2 regions of the Serratia sp. YWN4 genome follow, and region 2 is predicted to be linked to the other one. Evidence: riboswitches for the same ligand, from Rfam matches in the RefSeq annotation. Region 2 holds a riboswitch; the other holds the start of a gene.
What was found. Region 2 has a riboswitch for cobalamin ahead of btuB (TonB-dependent vitamin B12 receptor BtuB). Riboswitches for the same ligand answer to the same signal wherever they lie in the genome.
Positions count from the first base shown of each region.

Region 1: it holds a riboswitch for cobalamin, as region 2 does, so the genes downstream of both, ACX9GT_RS10470 (cobyrinate a,c-diamide synthase) here and btuB (TonB-dependent vitamin B12 receptor BtuB) in region 2, are expected to answer to the same signal.

Region 1 is NZ_CM147696.1:2,223,711-2,228,138, forward strand. Features, by position in the region: gene ACX9GT_RS10460 (MIP/aquaporin family protein) at 172-981, shown strand; gene pocR (transcriptional regulator PocR) at 1,225-2,130, shown strand; cobalamin riboswitch at 2,411-2,596, shown strand; gene ACX9GT_RS10470 (cobyrinate a,c-diamide synthase) at 2,703-4,085, shown strand; gene cbiB (adenosylcobinamide-phosphate synthase CbiB) at 4,082-4,428, shown strand, end outside.
Region 2 is NZ_CM147696.1:161,274-165,701, reverse strand. Features, by position in the region: gene murI (glutamate racemase) at 1-542, opposite strand, end outside; gene btuB (TonB-dependent vitamin B12 receptor BtuB) at 487-2,379, opposite strand; cobalamin riboswitch at 2,450-2,661, opposite strand; gene trmA (tRNA (uridine(54)-C5)-methyltransferase TrmA) at 2,775-3,875, shown strand; gene ACX9GT_RS00750 (YijD family membrane protein) at 3,924-4,280, opposite strand; gene fabR (HTH-type transcriptional repressor FabR) at 4,294-4,428, opposite strand, start outside.

The sequences.
Region 1 (4,428 bases), 2.1 Mb from region 2:
TAATGTTCAATAACAATAATCTGCTATTGCCAAGCAAGTTTTTCCCCCGCGGTTTAGCTATTGCAACAACACTTTCGTTTGCCCGCTCCTTATAGTAGCTCGCAGTGTTGCTGTTGCCCGGAAGCCAGCTGATGTGGGCTGATTCCTTATCCAATCACGCAGGGGAAGGTTATGAATGATTCACTAAAAGCGCAATGTATTGCCGAGTTTCTCGGCACCGGGCTGTTTATCTTTTTCGGTGCCGGGTGCCTTTGTGCGGCGAAGTTGGCCGGAGCCAATTTTGGCCTGTGGGAAATCTGCATCGTCTGGGGGCTGGGGATTTCTCTGGCGGTTTATCTGACGGCGGGGATTTCTGGCGGGCACCTGAACCCGGCGATCACCATCGCCATGTGGCTGTTTGCCTGCTTCCCGCGCGGCAAAGTGCTGGGGTATTGCGTCTCGCAGATCGCCGGTGCTTTCTGCGGCGCGGCGCTGGTCTACGCCCTCTACCATAATCTGTTTGCCGAAACCGAAGCGGCGAAAAATATGGTGCGCGGCAGCCTGGAAAGCCTGCAACTGGCCAGCATTTTCAGCACCTATCCAAACCCTACCATCAGTGTATTGCAGGCGTCATTGGTGGAAATCGTCATTACCGCCATTCTGATGTGCCTGGTGATGGCGCTGACCGATGACGGCAACGGCGTGCCGCGTGGGCCATTGGCACCATTATTGATCGGTATTCTGGTGGCGGTAATCGGCGCTTCGATGGGCCCGTTGACCGGGTTTGCCATGAACCCGGCGCGTGACTTTGGGCCGAAACTGTTCGCGTTCTTTGCCGGTTGGGGCAAAGTGGCGATGACCGGTGGGCGCGATATTCCCTATTTCATTGTGCCGATCGTCGCTCCGGTGATCGGTGCCTGTCTGGGGGCGGCGGGTTACCGCTATTTAATTGGCAAAAACCTGCCGTGTAATGCCTGCCAATTAGAAGAAGAAAAGATCTGATTTTTATCTTCCTCACTCCCTAACCGGGGTGAGGATAATTTTTGTGATCTGTTTGGGTTAATCTATTAAAATAGATTTCGGGTTTTTTATTAGTCTGATAGGCTTAAGCGCTGGCTTTTAATACGATTAGCGAATCTTATCTTTTAATTTTTCCGCTGGGGATAAAAGCAAAAAAAATAACAATCTGATAACAGTAGGGATGGCTTGTCATAATAAATAAAACTTCACTTAGGGAGGGCTATAATGATTTCTGCCAGTTTACTTAACTCAGAACTCATCAATAAAATTGCCCAAGACTTTGCTCAGGCTACGGGATTGGCCGTCGTGGTCGTGAACATTCACGGTGAGGAAATCTCCGATCTGTTTAACTTCACCTCATTTTGCCAGATGATGCGCCAGGATCCCGTCAACCATCTCCGTTGCCGCATGAGCGACCGCTGTGGGGGGCTTGAAGCCTCAAAATCCAATGAACCCTGTATCTATCGCTGCCATGCGGGCTTGACGGATTTCTCTATCCCGCTGGTGATTGCCGGTCACCTGGTGGGTTTTGTGCTGTGCGGGCAGGTCAGGCTGCAACAGGAGGTCGGGCTGATCGATATCCTTAGCGTCGATGACTGCTGGCAAAAGGATCCGGCGTTGCTGGATGAGTTCCATAACGTGCAGGTGATGGAATATTCACGGGTGATTGCCTCGGCGGATCTGCTGAAGCTGATCGTGGAAAACTGCCTGAAAAAGCATCTGAACTTTGTGGTGATCAAAGATAATAACGAGAGCAAAGAACAGGCTAAGGCGCGCCAGCCCAATCCGCATGAAGCGAAAATGAAAAAGGCGCTGCGCTATATTGATGCTCATCTTTCTGAAGAGTTACGTCTTGAAGACGTAGCGGCCAAGGTGTATCTCAGCCCTTACTATTTCAGCAAGTTATTCAAAAAATATCAGGGTGTTGGCTTCAACGTGTGGATAAATCAGCAGCGTATGGCCAATGCCAGGGAAATGTTACAGCACAGTGATTGGAGCATTGCCAGTATTGCGAAAAACCTGGGTTTTTCGCAGACCAGTTATTTCTGTAAGGTATTCCGCCAGACTTATAATGTGACACCGCAGGCATTTCGCTCGCTGGCGATTGAGCAGCATAATCTGGTGGAGTAATGCGCGGCGTTATTGAACGATGGCGGCAGATAACAATATTTTGTTATTCACAGGTTCTGAAAATAAGCCTTAAGCCCTTGCTGCCACAGCAATAGCCGTGTTCAGAGAGCAATATTTTACTATCGTATGGCCATGTTTTTTTCGCAAAAAAATAAACTGAACATTTTTTTATTAATTAGCTGACGTATATTAATTATTATCAGTAAGACGTTCGATAGAGAAAGTATTTAATGCTATCGCAATGTTAATAAATTGATAGCTGAAATGAGTTAGGTAAAAGAACCATTATCGCCAACTGGATAACTCACAATCTGAATAAATTGTGATCGGGAAGGGGGTGTTAATCCCCCGCAGCCCCCGCTGCTGTGATGCTGACGATTCCACGGTTACCACTGATCTGTAGATCGGGAAGGTGTGGATGAGGATGAAGCTAAGCCAGAAGACCGGCCAGTTGAGCTAGACATTCAACTCCTTCGGAGGGAAGCGGGTTGTCACTAGATACGTGCAGCGTTGGCGCTGCGCGAGCGTATCTTTTCGACACCGAATCCCGACCGAGTGGCCGGGATTTTTTTATGCAGCTAACGGGCAAAAGGGCTTTTCTGATCGCAGGCACCGGCAGCGGCTGTGGCAAAACCACGCTGACGCTCGGCATCCTACGCGCACTGCAACAGCGCGGCCTACGCGTGCAGCCGTTCAAGGTCGGCCCCGACTATCTGGATACCGGCTGGCACCGTGCCGTTTCCGGCGTGGCATCGCGCAATCTGGATGCCTTTATGCTGCCAGCGGCCACCCTCAACGGCCTGTATAACCAGCATCTGCGCCACGCCGATGTGGCGGTGATCGAAGGCGTGATGGGGCTGTACGACGGCTATGGCATCGACCCCAATTATTGCAGCAGCGCGGCGCTGGCCAAGCAGCTAGATTGCCCGGTGATCCTGCTGGTGGATGGCAAAGCGGTATCCACCTCGGTGGCGGCAACCGTGCTCGGTTTCCGCCAGTTTGACCCGGCATTGAAGCTGGCTGGGGTGATCGTCAACCGGGTGAATTCAGACCAGCATTACCAACTGATTCGTCAGGCCATCGAACGCTACTGCGCCGTGCCGGTGTTAGGGCGCTTGCCGGTGCTGGCGGAGGTGGCGTTACCGTCCCGCCATCTGGGGCTGGTTGCTGCACAAGAAAGCGCTGGCAACGATCCCTGCTGGCAGCGGCTGGCGCAGCAGGTTGAAGCCCATATCGATCTCGATCGCTTGCTGGCGTTGACCCTCTCGGCCCACCAACCGGCCGGACAACCCCCGGCATTACCCGCGCCTGAACTGGCCGCAGGCTTAACCCTGGCGCTGGCTGAAGACGACGCCTTTAACTTCTACTACCCGGATAACCTCGATCTGCTGGAGCAGGCGGGGGTGCGCATCCAGCGTTTCAGCCCGCTGCACGATCGCCAATTGCCGGATTGCCAGATGATCTACCTCGGCGGCGGCTACCCCGAAGTGCATGCCGCGCAACTGGCGGCCAACCCGCCGATGCATGCAGCGCTACAGGCAGCGCATCGGCGGCACATTCCGATCTATGCCGAATGCGGCGGCCTGATGTATCTCGGCCAAGGGCTGACCGACAGCGCCGGGCAGCGCCACCGCATGAGCGGCATTTTGCCGGGGGAAAGCCGTATGGGGGATCGCCTGACGCGTTTCGGCTATTGCCAGTGGCAGGCCCGCTCCGACACCTTGCTGGCTGCTAAAGGGGAAACCTTGCGTGGCCACGAGTTTCACTATTCCGATTTTTCCAGCCCGCTGACGCCGGTATTTGACTGCGCCAAATGGCGCGACGGCGTTGCGGTGCAGCGCTGGCAGGGGGGATATCAGCTTGGCCGCACTCAGGCCAGCTATCTGCATATTCACTTCGCACAGCGCCCCGGCCTGCTGGATCGCTGGTTAACAGCCGCCAGGAGTGTGCTATGACGCTGGCGGCCTGGTTGGTGGCTTTTCTGCTCGACCGCCTGCTGGGCGATCCGTCGCACTGGCCGCACCCGGTGCGCTGGATTGGCAACCTGATTCATGTGCTGCAACGCCTGATCCGCCGCGTTTGCCACAGCGAAAGGGCGCTCAGGATCGGCGGCGGGTTGCTGTGGCTGGCGGTGGTAGGGCTGGTGTGGTTGCTCAGTTGGGGGCTTTTAACGCTGCTGACGCAGATCCACCCCTGGCTCGGCTGGCTGGCTGAAGTGTGGCTGATCTACACCCTGCTGGCCGCGCGCTGCCTGGAGGATGCGGCGATGGAGGTGCATCACGCGCTGGAACATGCCGG
Region 2 (4,428 bases):
TCTTCACCATGCAGTTTGGCCTCTGCCAACTCCACCAGCTCCGAAGAACCCAGCAGTTCGATTTTACAATCGGTCGCGAAACGAGAAATCAGCTCATGAGTATAAGAACGCTGAACCGTACCGCGTGTCGCCAGCAAGCCAACGATGCCATTCGCCGTCAGTTTAGCCGCAGGCTTGATCGCTGGCACCACACCAACCACCGGGAAAGTAAAGCGTTCACGCAAAGCAGGCAAGCAGGCGATACTGGCGGTATTACAGGCGATGATGACAATCGCCAGAGGATGGCGCTGCTGAACGGCAGTGACGATCTCCAGCACACGTTCCACGATGAACTCTTCGGATTTCTCACCATAGGGAAATGCCACGTTATCGAAGGCATAAATATAGTGGAGATCCGGCAACAGTTGCCGAACCTCCTGATACACCGATAACCCGCCGACGCCGGAATCAAATATCAGCACCGTCGGGCGTGGTGTCACGGTGCTTTTAGAAGATATAGCTTCCAGTGAGGTAATATTCTCTTCCTGGAGTAACGTAGCCATAAGCCGTCTCGTAATCTTTATCAAACAGGTTGGCAATTCTACCACGAACTGTCAGATGAGATGTGACCGGATACGAAACTGCGAGATCCCACAGGCTGACACCGCCCAGTTGGACACGCTGCTCTGGGTAGGTGCTGTAATCAGTGTCATAGCGCTCCCCAAGATACTGATAAGTGACTGCCCAGTCGAAATCCTTGAGTTGCCAGTCCAGTTCGTACTTGACCTGTTGTTTGGAACGACGAACCAACACCTCATTCGTCTTGGCATTGCGCGGATCAACATAGTCATAGCTGATCTGATGGGTGAATAGCCCGGTATCAAAGGAGGCCGTGGCTTCGATACCTTTAATCGTAGCCTGATCCACATTGTAATAAGCAGGAGCGGAACTGCTGGACGAATAACCAATCAGGTTATCAATATCGTTACGATACCCCGTCACACGCCAGGTCACCGGGCCAGTCAGCCCTTCAAAGCCCCCTTCCCACTGCTGGCTCTCTTCCGGCTTCAAATTCGCGTTACCACCAAAGTCGCCATATTGCTGCCCGAGAGTCGGCGCTTTAAACGCAGTGCCGTAAGATGCAATCGCACGATAGCCTTCAACAAACTCCCAAGCGGCGCTGGTTTGCCAGGTATTGTGCCAACCAAATTGTGAGTTATCGTCACCACGCACCGCTCCTTCCAGGGTAATAGCGTCAAACTGCTGTTGTGCAGTCAGATACAGCCCGGTATTGCGCTGGCTTTTGCTGTCGGTGATATAAGCGGTGCCTGGTTCGAGCTTCTGCTCCTGCCAATCAACGCCGGTGCTGACACTACCTTGAGCCACCTGGAAGTTATTTCCCCACTGCACATTATATTGTGTGGCGTCATCCAGGGTCGATGAGGCGGAATAGCGACCATATTTCGGGTCATAATTATAGTCTTTGCTGTGGCTGTAACTGGCCGTTAACTGCGTGGCATAAATCCCCTCGCGATAGCGCAGGCCGCTGTCCCACGACTGACTATAGAGCTGGCGAGTATCGGGCAAAGCATCAGGATGCAGGGGATCTTGATAGTTATAGCTACCATCATAGGCCGTGCGGTTGTCATAGCCATAACCACGCACAAATCCGCCCAACTGCTCGGTAAACTGGTGTTGCAGTTCGCCATACAGCGATTTGCTCATAAAGCCGTCACGATCGGGCTGTGCCGGATTGCCAAAGCTGTCCGGCAAGTTGGCCACTACGTCAAACCCTCTGGTATAGGTATAATTGCCAGCCAAGGTAGCGACGGTATTTTGCCCCAGTTGCTGTTGCGTAGCACCGTCGTACTCCTGATAGCCATTCGAGCCGACACCGGCAGAAAGTGAGGAACCCGCCTTCTCACGAGTAGTAATGATGTTGATCACCCCACCAATGGCGTCGGAACCGTAGACGGCAGAGCGAGCACCGCGGATAAATTCGACTTTTTGCACCAGCGAAATCGGGATCTGGCTCAGATCAGAGGAACCCGTGATACCGGCCTGATTCAGGCGGATACCGTCAATCAGCAACAACACATGTCGGGATTCGGTACCGCGTATAAAGACGGCGGAACTCTGCCCCAGGCCGCCACTTTGTGCGATATCCACCCCCGGCAATCGGCGCATTACGTCGACTACGCTCTTGGCCTGCCAGCGATCGATATCATTGCGGGTGACGACCGAGGTCGGGGCCAGCACGGAAGAAACTGGCTGCGGGAAACGATTGGCACTCACCACCAGGGTGTCGCTATTATGGGTTGTGGTGTTGTCTTGCGCCCAGCCAGAAACTGCCGTCACGGAGGAAACCACCGCCAGCAGTGTATTTTTTATCATTGTCATAAAGAAAAGCATCCAAACTTAATTGGCGGATGCCGCAGGATCACAGCCGATAATTCGCGACGGCCATGGATTTTGCGACGTACACCGGCAGGTTTTCGGGCTTGGGATTTGCAGATTGCCGTGGGCAACCGGCACCGGGCGATGACTTCCCATCCAGCAGTGGACAGTGTCTGCGTAAAAACGCTATCGCCGTGACTTCCCCATACCGCTGCGCGTCAGCTCCAGATTTGCACTGGATTCCCTTTTCACTCGCTGCTTGAGGCCGGATGAACATGCTACGATCAATGAAAATAGATGTCTAGACAGCCAATAAGGTCGCGAACCTAACAAAACTGGACTTCACGGCTTGATTCCCTACAATCCACGCTGATCCAATTTGCCTGACGAGAAGAGCCATGACGCCCGAGATTTTGCCCACTGAACGCTATGACGACCAACTGGCGGAGAAAACTGCCCGTCTGAAAACGATGATGTCACCGTTCAGGGCACCTGAGCCGGAAGTGTTCCGCTCACCCGTCAGCCACTACCGTATGCGTGCGGAATTTCGTATCTGGCATGATGAAGACGAGATGTACCACATCATGTTCGATCAGCAGACCAAACAGCGCATCCGCGTCAACAGCTTCCCAGCCGCCAGCGAACTGATTAACCGGCTGATGCACGCGCTGATCGCCGCCATCAAACCCAACCCGGTGCTGCGCCATAAACTGTTCCAGATTGATTACCTGTCCACGCAGAGCGGCAAAATCATTGCCTCACTGCTGTATCACCGCAAGCTGGATGAACAATGGCAGCAGGATGCGGCGGCACTGCGCGATGCGCTACGCGCACAGGGCTTTGATGTGCAGCTGATTGGCCGTGCGTCGAAGATGAAAATCATGCTGGATCAGGATTATGTCGACGAAGTATTGCCGGTCGCCGGTCGCGACATGATTTATCGCCAGGTAGAAAACAGTTTTACCCAACCCAATGCCGCGATGAACGTGCAGATGCTGGAATGGGCGCTGGACGTTACGCAGGGTTCGCAGGGCGATCTGCTGGAGCTGTATTGCGGTAACGGCAACTTCTCACTGGCGCTGGCGCGCAACTTCGAACGCGTGCTGGCCACCGAAATCGCCAAGCCTTCCGTTGCCGCAGCTCAGTACAACATTGCGGCCAATCAGATCGACAACGTGCAGATCATCCGCATGGCAGCAGAGGATTTCACTCAGGCGATGAACGGCGTACGTGAATTCAACCGGCTGAAAGGGATTGATTTAGCGAGTTATAATTGCGAGACGATTTTTGTCGATCCACCACGCAGCGGGCTGGATGACGATACTCTGAAGATGGTGCAGGCCTATCCACGCATTCTGTACATTTCCTGCAACCCGGAAACGCTGTGCACCAACCTGGAAACACTGCAGGCAACCCACAACATCAGCCGTCTGGCGCTGTTCGATCAGTTCCCTTACACCCACCATATGGAATGCGGTGTGTTGCTGGAACGCCGCTGATAGATTATCAGGCGGGCTCGATGCCCGCCATTTCATTGAAAATAAAGCTTATTGCGCGGCAGAATCACGTCTCTTCAATTGGAATCCAATCCAGAATACCAGTGCAACACAGACAATGGATGGCAGGAAGTTAGAGCCAATCTGCGGGTATTCCACTCGGACGATCGCACTGTACCCCAGGATACCCAGCAGGAAACAGGCGGCGGCCAGCTTCGGCATCCCCTCCGGCATGGGTCGGCTCAGGTAACGTTGATGCAGGCAATACACCGCCAGCACCAAAGCAATCAACGGGAAGATCGAAAACGGCACCACCGAGCTGAACAGCGCGGCAAAAGAGCCGTTAATCGACAGACCGGCAATCAACGCCAGCAGTAAAGTACCATTCTCACGACAGGATTTTTCCATTATTTTCACCTTGTTATACGCGGGATACAGATGCTTTTTCTTGCTCGCGACGATACCAGTAATAAGCCCCTTTGGAAATCATCCGCAATTGCAACACTAACCGCTCCTCGAGCTTCCGCCGCTGTTCGATATCCACATCCAGCGCTTC